DNA from 4 places in the Phyllobacterium sp. SB3 genome. Region 4 is predicted to be linked to each of the others. Evidence: riboswitches for the same ligand, from Rfam matches in the RefSeq annotation. Region 4 holds a riboswitch; each other region holds the start of a gene.

Region 1 (4,710 bases), on a different contig from region 4:
ATCTGCGGGCGGGTGATATCGCCAATATGGGGTTTGCGATTAAAGCAAATGTGCCAGTTGTTCTTGTAGGCGATATAGATCGAGGCGGTGTGATCGCTTCAATCGTTGGCACACACACGATTCTCTCTCCGGAAGATCGCAGTATGATCTCTGGTTTTCTCATCAACAAGTTTCGAGGCGACGTGTCGTTGTTCGATGAGGGTTTGAAGGCCATTACGCAATTTACAGGCTGGCAATCCTTCGGTGTTGTTCCTTGGTTGAAGGATGCGTCACGTCTTCCAGCGGAAGATTCAGTCGTACTGGACCGGCTGGTTGAAGGACAAGGGCGGGCACTAAAAATTGCAATACCTGTACTTGATCGTATTGCGAATTTTGACGATTTCGATCCGCTTTTGGCCGAGCCGCAGGTTGATGTTGTCATGGTCAAAAGCGGTGAAAAATTGCCTGCTGACGCAGGGCTGGTCATCATTCCCGGCTCCAAATCAACGATTGGAGATTTGCAGCGGTTTCGCGAAAATGGCTGGGATCGTGATCTTGATCTGCACAGGCGTCGTGGCGGCCATATTGTCGGTATCTGCGGGGGATACCAGATGCTTGGCAAAACCGTCTCTGACCCTCAAGGAATCGAAGGAAATGTTAGAAGAATCGAAGGCTTGGGTTATCTCGATATCGATACGATAATGGAGCCGGAAAAGACCGTACGTAATGTCCAAGCACATTCGTTGCAGTTCGATTTGCCTTTGAATGGTTATGAGATTCATCTTGGCCGGACAGATGGCCCGGATTGCATTCGTCCGGCGGTGAATATTAATGGCGTAGCCGATGGTGCAATATCCGCTGACGGCAAAGTTTTTGGCACTTACATGCACGGTCTGTTCAACACCGACGGGTTCCGGGCCGCATTTTTGCAGTCCATGGGAATCTCTGCCAGTACGGTCAATTATCATGCGGGGGTAGATGCGGCGCTTGATGCCATTGCAGCGCAGCTGGAGTCTGTTCTGGACATTGAGGCACTGTTTGCACTTAAACATGCGCGCTGACGTGGCCAGCGTTGAAGGTGTCGCAGATTCGTTTGACTTTTCTGGCGCTTGGTGAATAACGTTGAGTAGATGATTGGTTCCCGAATTGGCCAAAGGCTAAGGGATCAAAAGGGAATGCGACGGTCGTACCCATCAGGGCGATCCTACCGCAGCCGACCCCGCGACTGTAGAGCGGTTAGGATGAATGCCAATGCTGGAGGCGAAAGCCGAAGGCGGTCACTGGGAAACCGGGAAGGCGGCATTTATCTGGCGATCCGCGAGCCAGGAGACCTGCCAGTCATAGGGTAATAGTGCCCAAAACCGAAGGGGATTGTCCCTTCTGGCCCTGCACGGAGGTTGTTATGGCTACCACTCGTACTTCAAATACGATTTCTCTCCCGCTCGCATCCCGTTTGACGACTGCTGTGGTTTCATTGCTGCTCGGCGTATTCATTATTTATGGCGTTGGTCTTTCGCATTCCGAAACGCTGCACGACACTGCGCACGACACCCGCCATTCATATGGATTTCCCTGCCACTGAGTCTTCAATTAGCTGAGTGATTGAATCAGCTAAAGGGTCTTATGCATTGAAAAATTGTAGTTTGTTTGGTCCGGGGCCTGTTCAGGTGCCCGGCGTCTCGCTTTTAGAGATTGGGGGAGCTAATCCATGTTGGTAAAGTATCTTTTGGCTACGATTGTAGCCGGTCTGTTTGCAGGTATTCTTTTGACACCGGCAATGTATGTAAAAAATGTGCCGCTTATTCTGCATGCTGAGGAGTATGAAAATGCTGGCGGGGAAGGTCATTCTCATGATGCTCCAGCCGCTACCACAGAAAGCGCTCCAGCAGCGGTAGCAGCGCACGAGCACGAGGAAGAAGCAGGCCCTGAACTGCCATTTGGCCGTTTTGGTAACACATTGCTGATTAACCTCGTTGCTGGAGCAGGGTTTGCGTTGATTACCGGTGCAGCAGCACTTTTTCTTGGCCGTCGCATCACACTACAAAACGGCATCTATTGGGGGCTTGCCGGTTTTTTCATCTTCAATTTCGCACCAGCATTTAGCCTCGCACCGGAATTGCCAGCGATGCCGGCAGCAGATTTGGCCACACGCCAAGCATGGTGGTTGATAACGGTGGTTCTAACGGCCAGCGGTGTTTACTTGATCGTTCTTCGCGAGCAAGTATGGGCAAGAATCCTGGGTGTTGTGCTGATCGTCGCTCCACATGTTTATGGTGCGCCAGAGGCTGGAGATTTGACTTCGGCTGTTCCTCCAACACTTGCTTCGGAATTTGCAGTTTCAACCCTCACAACCAATCTCTTCTTCTGGGTTGTGCTCGGAACTGCGCTGGGTTGGGCAATCCAGAATTATGCCTCATCGGAGCTTGACGCCTGATGCATGTGCTGGAACGCGGAGTCACCTTTATTCTTGGAGGCGCGCGTTCCGGTAAATCCTCCTTTGCGGAAGGCTTGGTAGAAGCGTCCAAACTGGATGCGATCTATCTTGCCACAGGCAGGGCATGGGATGATGAAATGTCGACGCGTATCGCACATCACAAGGCGCGGCGGGGATCTCAATGGGTAACAGTTGAAGAGCCAATAGATCTGGCGGCGAAGTTGAAGAGTTTGGCAGGCAGTGAAAAAGCGGTTCTCGTTGACTGCCTGACATTATGGCTGACCAATCTGATGATTGCCGAACGGGACATTGATATCGAAGTGGCGCGCCTCACAAATATGCTGAGTAATCTTTCCGGAGCCGTAATATTGGTTTCCAACGAAGTCGGACTCGGAATTGTACCGGAAAATCGCATGGCGCGTGAATTTCGCGATCATGCAGGCCGGTTGCATCAAGCCGTGGCAACTGCTGCGGCAACAGTCTATTTCGTGGCAGCAGGACTGCCACTCAAAATGAAGGGATAACAAAATGCAGGGTCACAAGATTCCGGCAACAGTCATCACTGGCTTTCTCGGTTCGGGCAAGACGACGATGATCCGCAACCTGCTCGAAAATGCCAATGGAAAGCGCATTGCGCTGATCATCAACGAATTTGGTGATCTTGGCGTCGATGGCAATCTGCTCAAAGGCTGTGGTATCGAAGCCTGCCGCGATGAAGATATGATCGAACTGAACAATGGATGCATCTGCTGCACGGTGGCCGATGATTTTATCCCGACCATGACCAAGCTTCTGGACCGGCCTGAACGCTTCGACCACATTGTCATCGAGACGTCCGGTCTTGCGTTACCTCAGCCACTTGTCGCAGCGTTCAACTGGCCGGAAATCAAGACACAGGTTACCGTCGACGGTGTGGTGACAGTTATTGATGCTGCTGCTGTTTCGGAAGGCCGTTTTGCTGATGATCATGACAAGGTCGACGCTCAGCGCGAGCAGGATGAGTCGCTTGATCACGAAAGCCCGCTTGAGGAATTGTTCGAGGACCAAATACGCGCTGCCGATCTCGTCGTTCTGAATAAAACCGACCTTATTGACGATGCACAGCTTGCTGGCGTTAAAAGTGATGTGCAAAGTCGCTCGTCACGCTCGCTCAACATGGTTTCGGCAAGTTTTGGTAAACTCAGCAATGAACTTTTGCTTGGCCTCGGTATCGGAACCGAGGAAGATATTGCCAACCGGAAATCTCATCATGAGATGGAGCATGAGGCAGGTGAAGAGCATGATCACGACGAGTTTGAGAGCTTTGTCGTTGGTCTGGGTCCTATCACCGAGCCAAAATCGTTTGTCGAGAAGCTGAAGCGTGTGATCGTTGATCATGACATCCTGCGGCTCAAAGGTTTTGTCGATGTACCCGGAAAACCAATGCGACTTGTAGTTCAAGCTGTCGGCTCGCGCATCGAGCACTATTTTGACCGAAGCTGGAATCCGGGTGAAGAACGCCAGACACGGCTGGTTGTGATTGGTCTGCATGATATAGATTCTACAGCAATTACATCTGCTGTTAATGCTGCTGCTGCCTGATCGGAAATTGAATGCATCTCCTGCTTGCCCAAAAAGGCACGATCGCTGAAGGTACTGAGGCTATCGACCTCGGCCAGACGCCAGGAGATGTGTTGTTTCTTTCTGCTGCGGACACCGAGCTTGCAAGTTTGGGTATGGCTCAACGGCGAGCTACAAATGGCATGTCGTTGCGTCTGGCTAATATGATGGCTCTTGCTCATCCCATGTCGGTTGACGCCTATGTTGAGCGGACAGCGCAGCACTCCAAGCTCATAGTTGTCAGGATCATCGGTGGCGAGAGCTACTGGCCCTATGGGCTCGAGGCTCTCCACGCCTGTGCAGTCAATCATAAAGTTCGGCTGGCAGTGCTGCCTGGCGATGACAAACCTGATCCCGGCCTTGATCGATTTTCTACCATCTCGCGTCAAGACCGTGACGCCCTCTGGCATTATTTGCTGGAAGGGGGGGCACAAAACGCTCAACGCTTTCTTGACTATTGCGCGGCAATGATTAGCGGCGGAGATAAACCGCAAGACGCTGCTCCATTACTGAAGTCCGGTCTTTGGTGGCCGGGAAGCTCTGCTCCTTCTTTGAATGAATTGCGATCCAGATGGGCGGTGGATGCACCGATTGTTGCTATCTGCTTTTACAGAGCTTTAGTTCAAAGCGGGCAAATGCAGCCGGTAGAAGCACTAATCGATGCGCTGAAGGCGAAGGGTCTTAATCCTTTACCTGTT
Region 2 (4,710 bases), on a different contig from region 4:
CGGTTGTGTACCAAGCTCGAAAGTCATGAACTGGCCCGGCTCATACCGGAACCAGTTCTGATTGTCTGAACGGAATGTGAAGGTCTTCACATTGGGCGCTTCCTCAATGACTGACAGGCACTCCAGCAGATGCAGCCGGTCGTTCCATGGCTGCATCTGATCGAGATGCGGGTATTTTTGAGGAATGCCCATATTCACTATGCTACCTTGCTCAGTCGCTTGCCGCCGTCGAGACGTGTTTCCATGGTGTTGGAATACCATTCGAGGAACTGCAGTACGCCGCCTTCATGCTCGACCGAATATGGGCCCGGCTCATAGGCAGGTGAACGGATGCCAAAGGCATTTTCCTCCACGATCTGGCGATCCTGATCATTGGTTTCGAGCCAAACATGTGTCAGTTCATCGATGGTATAATCGACGCCTTCGACAGCATCCTTATGCACCAGCCACTTGGTCGTTACCTGCGTTTCGGTGGGGCTCAGCGGGAGAACCCGGAAGGAAATCGCGTGATCACCCAGAATGTGGTTCCATGTTGTCGGGTAGTGGTAAAGCAGCAGTGAACCGATTTGCCGTGTGCTCACATCATCGCTGAGCTGACGCGCGACAGCGCGTTTGCCTGACATGGTGTAGCTTTCGGATTCGTGCAGCAGCGGCACGCGCGTTGCACGGAACTGACCATTTTCATCAATACGGAATACACTTGGCAGACCGGCCGCTTCGCACTTGTCCCAGTGCGCCACGATTTCCGGATCATCCTTGGAACCCTGAACGCCGGTCACGCTTGGCGCTTCCGGAAAGGTTTTGCAGAGTTCAGGATGATTTGCGGCACAATGATAGCACTCGCGGTTATTTTCCCAAACCAGCTTCCAATTTCCCTTTTCGACGATGGAGCTTTGGAAGGCGACTTTGGTTTCGCCAAGACGATGCGGAGCGAGATAAGGCTCAATCAACGCGCGTGTTGCTGCAAAATCCGGTGCTATCGGAGCAAGGCAAATGAAAATGTAACCGCCGATGCTTTCGCAATGCACTGTCTTCAGGCTGTGCTGGCTGGCATCAAAATCATCGCCCATCTGGCGCGCGAACAACAGCCGGCCATCCAGTTCGTAAGTCCACTGGTGGTAGGGGCAAACAAGCTTTGCCGAGCTGCCTCGCTCTGAGGCGCAAACGCGCGAACCGCGATGACGGCATGAATTGTGGAAAGCCCGGATTTTCTTTTCACGGTCACGGACGATAACAACCGGATAATCGCCAATCTGCACGGTGAAATAATTGCCAGGTCGCGCCACTTCGCAGTCATGGCCGATGAAGAGCCAATCGCGATAAAAGATATTCTCCATATCCAACCGGAAATAGTCCGGATCGGAATAAAAAGCCTGCTCTAGGCCGTAGCCCGGTTTCCGGTGTTTCAAATTCCGGAGCAGTTCACTATGTGCGTCCATGTCGTGTCCTCGCCATCTCATTTGCGAAAGAACTGACTGGTGGTGACGGAGAAGACCGCCTGTATGGCTACCCATACAAAACAATGCTCCTTGATCGCCCACCGCGATCAGTCGGTGTTATCGCTTGTGGCTGGTTTCCGGGCTCTGGAGTTCCCTAAAGGGTTTCACGGCGCCTTCCCGGAAACCTGTTCCAGTGGCTATTTTGCCGCGTTTCACTCCACTACCGTTGCGGGGGCAGCGCCGGGATTAAACCGGCTTCCCAATTCTCCACCTTCCCTAGAAAGCGGCACCTCAAGTAGCCTGATAAAAGCACTCGCTTGAAAAAAAGAATAGGTGCGGAAACGACATCGCATTTACACAAGACGACACGGCCAAAATGGCGCAGGTTCTGATGTGCCAGAACGGCGCAGCTTGTCCACAACCTTGATTGGATACGCCAATTGCGACCTGAAATTCACTGGCAGCAACCATCGCCGAAGCGATGGTTGAGCAGAAAACACGGTTATAGATCGCGATGCAGATATTGTTTGATCGATTCGGGCTTCATCTCGATCGAGAAGCCTGGCAGTGAAGGTGGCATATAGGCCGCATTCTGAATGTTGCAGGGATCGACAAAATGTTCGTGGAGATGATCGACATATTCAATCACCCTTCCCTCTTTCGTTCCGGAAACGGCAATATAATCAATCATCGACAGATGCTGCACATATTCGCATAGGCCCACACCGCCCGCATGCGGCCAGACAGGCAGATTGTATTTTGCCGCAATGAGCAACACGGCCAGCACTTCGTTCAACCCACCCATGCGGCAGCTGTCGATCTGCACCACATCAATGGCACCTTCCGCAATGAACTGCTTGAACATGATACGGTTCTGGCACATCTCGCCTGTCGCAACCTTGACCGGATGGATAGCTTTGCGAATTTTGCGATGTCCCGCCACATCATCAGGGCTTGTCGGTTCCTCAATGAAGAATGGCTTGACGAAGGCGAGCTTGTTCACCCAGTCAATCGCCTCATTCACTTCCCAGACCTGATTGGCATCAATCATCAAAATACGATCCGGGCCGATGACCTCACGCGCGATGGTGAGGCGCCGGATATCGTCATCAAGATCACGCCCGACCTTCATCTTGACGTGATTGAAACCCGCATCGATAGCTTCCTGACAGAGACGTCGCAGCTTTTCATCCGAATAGCCGAGCCAACCTGCCGAAGTCGTGTAGCAGGCATAACCCTCAGCCTTGAGCGTTTCGATACGCTCTTTCTTGCCGGTTTCTGCCTTATGCAGAATTTCCAGAGCTTCTTCACGGGTCAAAACGTCAGTCAGGTAGCGGAAGTCAACGATGTTGACGATTTCCTCCGGCGTCATCTCACCGACAAGCTGCCAGACTGGTTTCTTTGCTTCCTTGGCCAGCAAATCCCATACGGCGTTGACCACTGCGCCCGTCGCCAGATGCATTGCACCCTTATCGGGCCCGATCCAGCGTAGCTGGCTATCGCCGGTGATGAAATGCCAGAACCTGCCGGGATTTTCCTTTACCCAGTCCAGTTCAAGGCCAACGACAAGATGTTTCATCGCCTCGATTGCCAAACAGCAAATTTCATTGCCGCGACCGATGGTAAAGGTCAGCCCATGACCGGAAAGCCCGGCATCCGTATCCAGCACCACATAGGCAGCTGAGTAATCGGGATCAGGATTCATCGCATCCGAACCATCCAGACTTTGCGATGTAGGAAAACGGATGTCGAATACGCGAAGATCAGTAATGCGGGTCATCGGTCTTTCCTAAACTGTCCAGCCGCCATCGATATTGTAGGCTTGTCCCGTCGTGTAGGTCGCACCCGCAAGGTAAACAGCAAGATCGGCAATTTCTTCCGGCAGACCCAAACGCCCCATAGGCTGGCGCGCGATAAAGGTCGCACGGGTCGCTTCGTAATCGCCGCCAGCCCGCATACGTTGCTCAAGCGAAGGGCTTTCCACCGTGCCGGGGCAAATCGCATTGCAGCGAATACCCTGGGTAATGTAGTCGGCAGCTACCGATTTGGTTATCCCCAAGACGGCCGCCTTGGTCACCCCGTAAGCAAAGCGGTTTGGCACCCCCTTCACGCTGCTGGCGACTGAAGACATATTGACGATAGCGCCTTCCTTGCGTTCGATCATCCCCGGCAGCACAGCGCGGATCGTGCGGATCATGGCGCGCACATTGAGATCAAGCGCAAACTCAAGATCGGCATCCGGCATATCGAGAATCGAGCCGCCATGGACAAAACCCGCGCAATTGAAAAGCACGTCGATTGCCCCGATCTCGCCAATCACCTGCGTGACCTCATCTGCCTTGAGCACGTCCAGCTTGCGGGGCTTGATATTCGCTTCCTTGGGCAAGGCATCGAGCAATTGCTGATTGATGTCCGTCGCATGGACGATTGCCCCTTCGCGCGCAAAAGCCAGCACCGAAGCCCGGCCGATGCCCTGTCCGGCTGCTGTAATAAGAACGCGTTTGCCTTCAAGCTTGCCTGTCATCTCATATCTCCATTGGGCATTTCATAATGCCACTCATGCATTTCGCCCCGATTTGGGCAATAATATCTCTTTTTAAGCCGTGAAGGCCATCAGGCGCGGATTTCGGTAGTGAATTCATCCACACTTCGCGCCTTGACCGCATCCCAGTCCCAATCGATCCCGATTCCGGGTTCTAAAGGTGCCAAAGCATAACCATTTTCGATCCGCATCTGCGTCTTTGTCAGGTCATCCAGCTGCGGAATATATTCGACATACTTGCCGTTCTGCACCGCGCAGGTCAGGCTGACATGCAATTCCATCAGAAAATGCGGGCATACTGGAATGTTGAATGCTTCCGCCGCATGCGCCACTTTCAGCCAAGGCGTAATCCCACCGATACGACCGACATCCACCTGTACGATAGAACAGGCACCCTTCTGCATATATTCGCGGAAATGCCGGATCGAATAAAGCGATTCACCAATAGCTACAGGCGTTTGCGTCGAGGCGGAAAGGCGCACGTGCCCATCAATATCATCGGCTGGCAGCGGCTCTTCCAGCCAAGCCAGATCAATGTCCCGCAGCACGTGAGAGCGACGAATGGCTTCGTCCAGCGAAAAGCCCTGATTGGCATCAGTCATGATTTCAAATCCGGAACCAACAGCATCACGCACAGCTGACAGGCGATCCAGATCTTCCGACCCATGCGGACGGCCGATCTTGACCTTGGCGCCCTTGAAACCCTTGGCTTTAGCTTGCAGCGCGTCA
Region 3 (4,710 bases), on a different contig from region 4:
GGCACCCAGACAAAGGGCCCGTTGACCCTTTGTCTGTCAATGCGCTTTCAGTGAGGTGTCAATTAACGGATATGACATCTCCATTGCGGCGATCAATGCTGACTTCTATGTCATTACCACGCCGATCCAAGCCTTCGATTACATAACGGGAACGTGTTTTTCTGACATCATCGACCGTTCGTACGCCTTCACTTTTCGCTATGCGCACCGCTTGGCGCTCGCTGATCTCATCGCGGCGATCCCGTTCTCTGCGATCACGGCGATCCATACGTTCCGGTTCGACCAGACGCACGCCATTGGGGCCTAACTGAATGGTTTGAGCGAAACTCTGTGGCACTGCGGTGAGTGCCATAAGAGATGCGGCACCGATAATAATAAACTTCTTCAACATGGCTTTCTCCTTCCGAGTAGCAATCAATTCCCCGGCCATGTTGAAGAGAACGCATCGTAGGCGATAGCGTTCCCTTCATGATGTTTCGCATTCCAGCCTTCGCCAGAAGCTGGCTATTCCAGCGCGAACGAACCTGTCTTGATTTCTCCAGCCTTGTGATAGGTATTCATCACTACGCCCGTCGTGGAGGCTCTTGAATTGACGAGAGTAAGTGCGCCGGGTTTCGCATCTCCGCTAAAGAAGGCTTTGCCCTTGCCAAGTACAAGCGGGAAAACCCACAGGTTGAGTTCATCGATGAGATTATTGGCAAGCAAGACATGGATGAGTTGGCTGCTGCCTTGAATGAGCAAATCCGGGCCATCGGACTGGCTGAGTTTGCGCACTGCCCCGGGAACATCTGCACCTAAGGTCACGGTATTCTCCCAGTTCACCGTGTTCGGTGAAGAGGTCGCAACATATTTGGTGGCTGCGTTGAACTTGTCAGCAATCGGGTCGCCCTTCTCAGCACGAGGCCAGTGATCTGCAAATATATCGTAGGTTCTACGACCGAGCAGAAGATCGAAAGGCGTACTCATGCCTTTGCTCATGACCTCTCCCATCACTTCGTCCCAGTAGTGAAATGTCCAGCCGCCATATTTAAAGCCGCCATCCGTGTCCTCCTGAGGGCCACCCGGCGCTTGCATAATGCCGTCAAGGGAAAGGAAGGTTGTTGCAATGATCTTTCGCATTCCGAAGTTCCTCTGTTTGGTTAGTATGCAACTAGGACGAACGAGCCTCGACCTTGCCGACACCACCCTCGATTTTTTCTGGACTGAAAGTGATCAGGCCTCCCACATACCCGGAAACCGGTTGTGTTCGGAGATATCACACTGTCGCGCCTGTGCTGTCGGAAGGTCGCAATCCACGCACTTCTTTGTGTCAATTGATGCTTAAATCATCATACTCACGGTGCTGCTTCGGTGACGGGGCTGATAATTGGGAAGCTGGTCTTAAGTCCAGCGCTGCCCCCGCAACGGTAGCGAAGCGTAATTTCCGGCGGATCACCACTGGCCTCTTGAGGCCGGGAAGGTGCCGGAAGAGTCGAGTAGGACAGCTTCGAAGCCCGGAAACCAGCCATGAGCTGAGATGACTCGACTGATTGCGGTGGGCAATCAAAGGGATAATAGCCTTGCGAAGCCCCTCCTGGCCTATCAAACGCAGTGCTACTCTCTTTAAGTTTTCCACCCAGAAAGGTCGGGCCTGCGAAGGTCGCGTTCGCGCGATCTTCGCAACACATTCGAAGTCGTGACGGCGAGGAGCGCTATAGACGTCACGACAGGATCTGAGTTCGAACCACAGACGGGACGGTCTGTCCTGATTTCCACTTAAGTCCATCGTGCAAGTACAATCCAAGGGAGGATACCGTAATGAGCAAGAACAGAGGCGTGGTCTATGTCGGCCCCGGCAGGGTAGAGGTGCAGGACATTGCCGATCCAAGACTGGAGGCGCCGGACGGACGCGCAATTGGCCATGCTGTTATCCTCAAGGTGCTATCGACCAATATTTGCGGCTCCGACCAGCATATGGTTCGTGGCCGCACCACGGCGGAGCCCGGCCTGGTGCTTGGCCATGAGATCACTGGCGAAATCATCGAAAAGGGAAGCGACGTCGAGATGCTGTGCGTCGGCGATATTGTTTCGGTTCCGTTCAATGTCGCCTGCGGCCGCTGCCGCACTTGCAAATCGCAGGACACGGGTGGGTGTCTGCCTTACAGTCAATCCGGCGCGTGCGGGTGGTGCCTATGGCTATGTCGATATGGGTGGATGGATTGGCGGGCAGGCTCGCTATGTCACTGTGCCTTACGCGGATTTCAACCTTCTGAAGATTCCTGACCGTGACCGTGCCATGGCAAAGATGCGTGATCTCACCATGCTTTCGGATATTCTGCCGACAGGCTTCCATGGGGCTGTGAAAGCCGGGGTGGGTGTCGGTTCGGTGGTTTATGTCGCGGGTGCAGGGCCAGTTGGTCTGGCCGCAGCCGCTTCGGCGCGCATTCTAGGCGCTGCGGTCGTCATGATTGGCGATTTCAACAAGGAACGACTGGCTCATGCGGCCAAAGTCGGTTTTGAGCCAATAGACCTTTCAGCCAGTGATCGCCTCGGTGATATGATTGCGCAGGTGACTGGCAGCAACGAGGTGGACAGCGCCATTGATGCCGTGGGCTTTGAGGCTCGTGGACATGGTGGCGGCGAGCAGCCTGCGGTGGTACTCAATCAGATGATGGAGATCACGCGCGCGGCAGGTTCCATCGGCATTCCGGGGCTTTATGTGACAGAAGACCCGGGCGCGGTGGACAGTGCCGCCAAGCATGGCAATCTCTCACTGCGTTTCGGCCTTGGTTGGGCGAAGGCGCAATCCTTTCACACAGGCCAGACCCCGGTGTTGAAATATAATCGCCAGCTTATGCAGGCTATCCTTTATGACCGCCTGCCCATTGCCGATATCGTCAATGCGAAGATCATCTCGCTGGAAGAAGCAGAACAGGGCTATGAAAGCTTCGATAAGGGCGCAGCACAGAAATTCGTGCTCGACCCGCACGGCGCTCTCGGTCAGGCAGCATAGAGCCTCCCAAGCTCATGTCGTGGCCCGCTCCGATTGGAGCGGGCTTTTTTTATGACGCATCACGGACCAGCAGCCAGAGCATGTAAAGCCCGCCTATGCTGACGGTGACAATTCCGACGGGCAGGCTGAATGGACTGAACAGGTGCTGCGCAACAGCATCGGCTCCAAGCAAAAGTACGGCGCCAGTACAGGCTGAAGCAGCAAGCGTCATGGATCGCGTCCGGCAAAGGCGCTGCGCAATCTGCGGGGCAGCAAGGGCGATGAAGACCACTGGGCCTGTAGCAGCAGTTGCAGCCGCAACCAACATTACGCCCACTATCATCAGCCAAAGACGCGTTGAACCCACAGACAGGCCGAGAGCCCCGGCCATATCGTCCCCCATCTCCATCATTCGCACACGGCGTGCCAGACCAAGACACAAGCACATGCCAAGCGTGCAAGCGATCGCAGAAGGTATAGCGCGGGCCCAGGTCATGCCATTCAATGAACCGGCACCCCAGAGGGCCGCGCTCATGACTGTTTCAAGACTGCCGGTTATCATCAGCCACATATTGAATGCAGTCAGCATCGCGCTGACAGCGATACCGATCATGATGAGCCGGAAGCCCTGAATGCCTTGCCGCCAACTGAGCAGATAGACGATCACCGCCGTTAAAAGTCCACCGCCAAGAGCGCCCAACGTAATCATCACGTGATCGCCGTGAAACAGGACAATAGTGATAAGAACACCCGTATAGGCACCGGTGTTAAAGCCGATGATATCCGGGCTGCCGAGCGGATTGCGGATGAGCGATTGAAATATCGCACCGCTCATCCCTAGCGCCGCCCCAAGGATCAGCGCCATGGTGATGCGCGGCAGGCGCCAGTCCAGCACGATCATGGCGGTACGTGGATTGGCGCGACCGCTTAGAGCGGAAAGGGTGTCGGCAAAAGAGAGAGGTAACGTTCCAAGCCCAAGTACAAAAACGGCGAGAATCAGTGCCATGACGGCAAGCAGAACCGAAACGATGACGTGCCGCAATTGCAAGCGCAGATTGATGCGTCCGTCTATGTTGCCAAGAAGGATGGTTCGGTTCAACGACGTCACTGCAGTGCTGTCCGTGCGGTGCTGTTTCCACGTGCCAACAGGATAAGAACAGGCGCACCTATGAAGGCTGTGACTATGGAAACACGCAGTTCTCCAGCTACGATCAGGCGTCCTGCGATGTCGGAACATAGGAGAAGAATTGGGGCATAGAGGAACGAAAACGGCAGCATCCAGCGTAGATCGGGGCCTACAGCCCAGCGCGCGATATAGGGAATCATCAACCCGACGAAACCGATTGGGCCAGCAACTGCGGTCACTGTGCCGGACAAAAGCGCTACGGTCAGGAGTGTTGCAGTCTGGGTCTTCAAGGGATTGGTTCCGAGAGACGCGGCCATGTCGTCACCCATTTCCAAAGCATTGAGCGGACGGGCGAGGACAAGCGCGGCGATGCATCCGATGCAAATCAGCGGTATGGCGGCAAGAACGAGCGTCAAATCGCCCACGTCGAGCGAACCGGCCATCCAGAAGCGCATGCGATTGAACACGGCCGGCTGCAAAAGAGCTATTCCGGACGATATTCCGCTCATCATTGCGCCAACTGCCAGCCCTGCAAGAATGAAACGCACCGGATCGGGTTTGGCCACTCCCTTGATACTGATCAAATGGACAAGCATGGCTGTCGCCAAGGCCC
Region 4 (4,710 bases):
CTCAGCAACTTCCGGCACTCGCGGTGAATGGATGTCGTAAACGCCAGGCCCGATCTCGTTCGGATATTTGTAGGTTTTGAAGGCGTCCAGAAGTTCCATCTTCGAGCGTGAGGTTTCGATGGAAATCACGTCTGCGTCCATTGCAGCGATGGCGTCGATGATATCGTTGAACTCGGAGTAACACATATGGGTGTGGATCTGCGTTTCATCGGCGACACCAGTTGAGCACAAGCGGAAGCTTTCCACGGCCCAATCGAGATAGGTTTTCCAGTCAGCTTTGCGAAGCGGCAGGCCTTCTCTAAGCGCCGCTTCATCAATCTGGATCATTGCCGCGCCAGCCTTTTCCAGGTCAGTGACTTCGTCACGGATAGCGAGCGCGATCTGACGGCATGTTGCGGAGCGAGGAAGATCATCGCGGACAAAGGACCAGTTGAGGATTGTCACCGGGCCCGTAAGCATGCCTTTGACGGGCTTGTCTGTCAGGGACTGCGCATATTTCCACCAACCCACTGTCATCGGGCGTGGGCGGGAGACGTCACCGAAGATGATGGGTGGACGCACATAGCGGGAACCATAGCTTTGCACCCAGGCGTGTTGAGTGAAGGCAAATCCTGAGAGTTGTTCACCGAAATATTGAACCATGTCATTGCGCTCGAATTCGCCGTGAACAAGCACATCAAGGCCGATCTCTTCCTGCCAGCGGATGGCAGCTTCGGTCTCCTGTCGAAGAAAACCTTCATACTCAATATAAGTGATCTCACCCTTGGCATGTGATGAGCGAGCCTTGCGGACTTCCGGCGTCTGCGGGAAAGAACCGATGGTTGTGGTCGGGAATGCCGGTAGGCCCAGCTTGTCGCCCTGAAGTTTTTGGCGTTGCCAGAACAAGCTTTTGCGCTTTTTCAGGGCGTCACCGATCCCCGCGATGCGGCCTTCAACCAGCGGATCATGAACCTTGGGCGATGCACGGCGCGATGCGATGGCATCTGTCGCTGTTTTTAACTCGGTTGCAACAGCGCCTTTTCCTTCGGATAAAGCGCGGCCAAGGATGGAGAGTTCATCCATTTTCTGCGTGGAAAATGCAAGCCAGCTTTTCAGGTCGCTCTCAAGTTTTGTTTCCAGTTCCAGATCTATCGGCACATGCAGGAGCGAACAGGAGGGGGCGATTTCTACAAGATGCGCGCCGCGTTCCGTAACGAGTTTTTCCACACGATCTACTATAGCGCTGAGATCTGAACGCCAGATGTTTCGGCCGTCAATAACGCCGAGTGACAGTACCTGATCCTTTCTCGCCTTGGCGACAATATCGCCGAGCTGTTCAGGAGCACGCACCAAATCGATGTGCAAACCATGTACCGGCAAAGCAACAGCCGTATCCAGGTTATCAGCGAGTGCACCGAAGTAGGTGGCCAGCAGGATTTTCAGTTCAGGGGCAGCTGCGGTCAGTTTGTCGTAGGCGAACTTGAATGCGTAACGCTCGTTCGGGACCAGATCGAGTACCAGAGCAGGCTCATCGATTTGTACCCAATCAGCGCCTGCATGTGCCAATTTACGCAGGAGTTCTTCATAGACAGGCAGAAGCTTCTGAAGCAGCGCAATAGGATCGAAGCCTTCTTCATGGGACTTGGCTAGCTTGAGGAACGTGACTGGGCCAAGAATGACTGGACGTGTTTGAATGCCCAAGGCCTTAGCTTCGAGGAAATGATCAATAACCTTCGTCGAGGACAGGACGAATGTTTGATCGTCGGCGAGTTCCGGCACCATATAGTGATAGTTGGTGTCGAACCATTTGGTCATTTCCAAAGCTGTGACACCATGCCCGTGATCATGCTCGTGGCCCGCATGACCACAATCATTTGCAGCATGTCCCTGGCTGCCGCGAGCCATTGCAAAGTAAGTCTCCAAAGATACCTCTCCGCCTTTCCAACCATAGGCGGCGGGGATCGCACCGACCATGATGGCGGTATCGAGGACGTGGTCGTATAGCGAGAAATCGTTTGATGGAATCCTGGTGATTCCGCGATCGCGTTGTTCGGTCCAACTGGCAGCGCGCAGCTCTTTTGCAGTGGCAAGAAGCTCAGTTGCGGAAGATTTGCCGGACCAATACGATTCAAGAGCAAACTTTAGCTCTCGTCGCCGGCCGATGCGCGGCACACCGAGAGTGGCGATAGCAATTTTAGATTCAGACATAACTTTAACCCCGACATAAGTTAGGGGCGTGGGCAAGCGGACGCGTGCAGGGATAGACCGCTCGACTACGGTCATTTGCTGCGACACACCGGGACACCCCGCCCGTGGACGTTCTTTTGTCTTGGCAGGTCTCCTGGCTCGCGGGTCGTCGCCTTTGCCCGTCTTCCCAAGGCTTTCGCCCCAGTGACACTAATGGACAACAGCTCGCCGCTTACAGTTGCGGGGGCAGCTCCGGCATTGCGTAATCACGCGCACCGGCTTCCCTCTTAGCCCTGGCGAACCTTGAAGGCGCCCAGAGAACCATGACCTCGCTAATTTCGGACAAGAGAACGCCGTTGTCAAGACGATATAAAGAAATGTTTATATCCTTACGTGTTTCCAGCGGGTGGTGAAGTCTCTTATGGGTGTTTTTAAATAAGGTCGATCAGATATGATCTGCAGATCATGTGAAGTTATGTTCATTTTTTTATGCCGACCTAATTAATTTGGTTTATGACTCTAGTTTTCCATGGAGATGTACGATGAGTTTGCGCAGGTTGTTTGTTTTCCTAACCTTGTTGGTCTTGTCTGTCTCAAGCGCTGGAGCGGGCTCTCTGCCAAAGCCTACTGGTAAGCCGATATTGGTAGTATCGGGGAATATTACCAATAAAAACAATGAATCGAGTGCGGAATTCGATCGGGCTATGCTGGAAGGAATCGGTCTGCAGACTATTGAAACGACAACCCCCTGGTACGAGTCGCGGATGCGCTTCGAAGGTGTTCCATTTGATAAACTCATGGAACTATTAGGAGCTACGGGCACCAAAGTTACAGCCGTAGCTTTGAACGATTATGTAACAACCATTCCCATGGAAGATTTCAAGAAGTTCAAAGTCGTGCTCGCAATGAAGCGCAATGGCAATTATATGCCTGTCCGGGACAAGGGACCATTATTTATTGTTTATCCCTACGACAGTGATCCACAACTCCAGACACAAACATATTACACCCGCTCTGCGTGGCAGGTTGCCAAGCTGATAGTCGAGTAAAGCAAACGTGAGACGGATTCTCGGGATTATCATCTGCTGCTTTATGTTAGCGACGGGCTACATATCGTACGATATCGCTGAGCGCCAAACCGCCTTACAGAAATTCGCGCGTTACAATGACTCTTGGGCAGTTGGTCAAACAGTGTCCGAGTATATGAGACTAGAACATCGTTTGGCTGCTTATACACTCGGCTTGGAAGGCGTTGATCGCGATGAGGTTCGCCTGCGCCTTGACATTATGCTGGGTCGCCTGGAGTTGCTCCAGCAGGGTAATCTCGAAGAGTTTATCCAACGGGATATTCAACGGAGTGAACTCATCGTAAAACTTCGTAATGTCCTGGAGACCTTGGATCAGCGGTTCGACGCGCTGGATACGAATGGACTCAAGGCAACGCTCCGGTCAATGGCAGCCCTGGATGGATCAATGACGGCCCTGGCGTCTGCTTCGGTCGAATTCGACGTTGCATTGATCGCGACCGCTCAAGCAGAATTGCAACAGCTCCATCTCATTTATACTGGGCTTACTGGCGGGCTGATATTTTGTGGAATGGGACTGGTAGTCTTGCTGCTTCGTCACAACAACTTGTTGGATAGTGCGCACCGCAAGACGCAACGATTGACGGATGAACTCCGTCAAACATCAAAGGAATTGCAAACTCAGAACAATCGGTTGGAGCATGTCGCCCACCATGATGCCCTTACCGGTCTGCCGAATCGTATTCTGTTCCGGCAGGACCTGGAAGCGAGATTGAAGTCCGCAAGGGCAGGGGGACCATCAGCCGTTATCCTTCTTCTCGATCTGGATGGGTTCAAGGATGTGAACGACACGCTGGGTCATGATGTAGGGGATCGCCTCCTTCAAGCTGTTGCAAACAGGCTCACACAGGCAGGCCATAATGGCAGCCTTATCTGTCGATTGGGCGGTGATGAGTTTGCTGTTCTGACCGCTGGTTTGGCCGCCAAACAGGCTTTCGATTTCGCTCACCGATTAATGAATGAGGTCAGTTTTCCTTACCATGTAAACGGGCGTGAAATTAAGATTGGTACATGCATCGGCGTTGCCATATCGGAAATGGAACCAGACACAGAAGAGCTCTTCAAGCACGCTGATCTCGCCCTCTATGAGGCCAAGGCCCTTGGCCCCGGACATGCCTGCGTTTTTCAGTCGCAAATGCAAACCAATTTGATCCTTAAAAAATCATTTGAGACGGATCTTCTTCAAGCGCTGAAAAACGGCGAAATGGAAGTATTCTATCAGCCTCAAGCCAGCACATCGACGCGCGAGATATGTGGTTATGAAGCCCTTTTGCGTTGGTTCCATCCGACACGCGGACAAGTACCCCCTTCGGAATTTGTTCCGGTTGCAGAGCGAATCGGGTTTATCCACGAGCTGGGGGAATGGGTGCTTAGGACCGCATGCATAGATGCCGCAAGTTGGCCAAAATCACTTAAAGTGGCAGTCAATCTTTCTTCTGTGCAGTTCCGAAGTCGCGAC

Evidence for each region. Region 4 has a riboswitch for cobalamin ahead of metE (5-methyltetrahydropteroyltriglutamate--homocysteine S-methyltransferase). Riboswitches for the same ligand answer to the same signal wherever they lie in the genome.
Region 1: it holds a riboswitch for cobalamin, as region 4 does, so the genes downstream of both, ABKW30_RS14180 (CbtB domain-containing protein) here and metE (5-methyltetrahydropteroyltriglutamate--homocysteine S-methyltransferase) in region 4, are expected to answer to the same signal.
Region 2: it holds a riboswitch for cobalamin, as region 4 does, so the genes downstream of both, ABKW30_RS12045 (aromatic ring-hydroxylating dioxygenase subunit alpha) here and metE (5-methyltetrahydropteroyltriglutamate--homocysteine S-methyltransferase) in region 4, are expected to answer to the same signal.
Region 3: it holds a riboswitch for cobalamin, as region 4 does, so the genes downstream of both, fdhA (formaldehyde dehydrogenase, glutathione-independent) here and metE (5-methyltetrahydropteroyltriglutamate--homocysteine S-methyltransferase) in region 4, are expected to answer to the same signal.

What each region holds. Positions count from the first base shown of each region.
Region 1 covers NZ_JBDYKI010000003.1:623,912-628,621, forward strand. The annotation lists gene ABKW30_RS14175 (cobyric acid synthase) at 1-1,040, shown strand, start outside; cobalamin riboswitch at 1,098-1,333, shown strand; gene ABKW30_RS14180 (CbtB domain-containing protein) at 1,382-1,561, shown strand; gene ABKW30_RS14185 (CbtA family protein) at 1,688-2,413, shown strand; gene cobU (bifunctional adenosylcobinamide kinase/adenosylcobinamide-phosphate guanylyltransferase) at 2,413-2,937, shown strand; gene cobW (cobalamin biosynthesis protein CobW) at 2,942-3,994, shown strand; gene cobN (cobaltochelatase subunit CobN) at 4,006-4,710, shown strand, end outside.
Region 2 covers NZ_JBDYKI010000003.1:179,043-183,752, reverse strand. The annotation lists gene ABKW30_RS12050 (hybrid-cluster NAD(P)-dependent oxidoreductase) at 1-192, opposite strand, end outside; gene ABKW30_RS12045 (aromatic ring-hydroxylating dioxygenase subunit alpha) at 198-1,439, opposite strand; cobalamin riboswitch at 1,550-1,748, opposite strand; gene ABKW30_RS12040 (L-fuconate dehydratase) at 1,942-3,219, opposite strand; gene ABKW30_RS12035 (SDR family oxidoreductase) at 3,229-3,963, opposite strand; gene ABKW30_RS12030 (mandelate racemase/muconate lactonizing enzyme family protein) at 4,053-4,710, opposite strand, start outside.
Region 3 covers NZ_JBDYKI010000001.1:714,246-718,955, forward strand. The annotation lists gene ABKW30_RS03555 (PepSY domain-containing protein) at 59-391, opposite strand; gene ABKW30_RS03560 (dihydrofolate reductase family protein) at 505-1,119, opposite strand; cobalamin riboswitch at 1,321-1,524, shown strand; partial or broken gene fdhA (formaldehyde dehydrogenase, glutathione-independent) at 1,798-2,992, shown strand; gene fepG (iron-enterobactin ABC transporter permease) at 3,042-4,079, opposite strand; gene ABKW30_RS03575 (Fe(3+)-siderophore ABC transporter permease) at 4,076-4,710, opposite strand, start outside.
Region 4 covers NZ_JBDYKI010000002.1:391,861-396,570, reverse strand. The annotation lists gene metE (5-methyltetrahydropteroyltriglutamate--homocysteine S-methyltransferase) at 1-2,166, opposite strand, end outside; cobalamin riboswitch at 2,293-2,507, opposite strand; gene ABKW30_RS08360 (molybdopterin-dependent oxidoreductase) at 2,709-3,215, shown strand; gene ABKW30_RS08355 (EAL domain-containing protein) at 3,223-4,710, shown strand, end outside.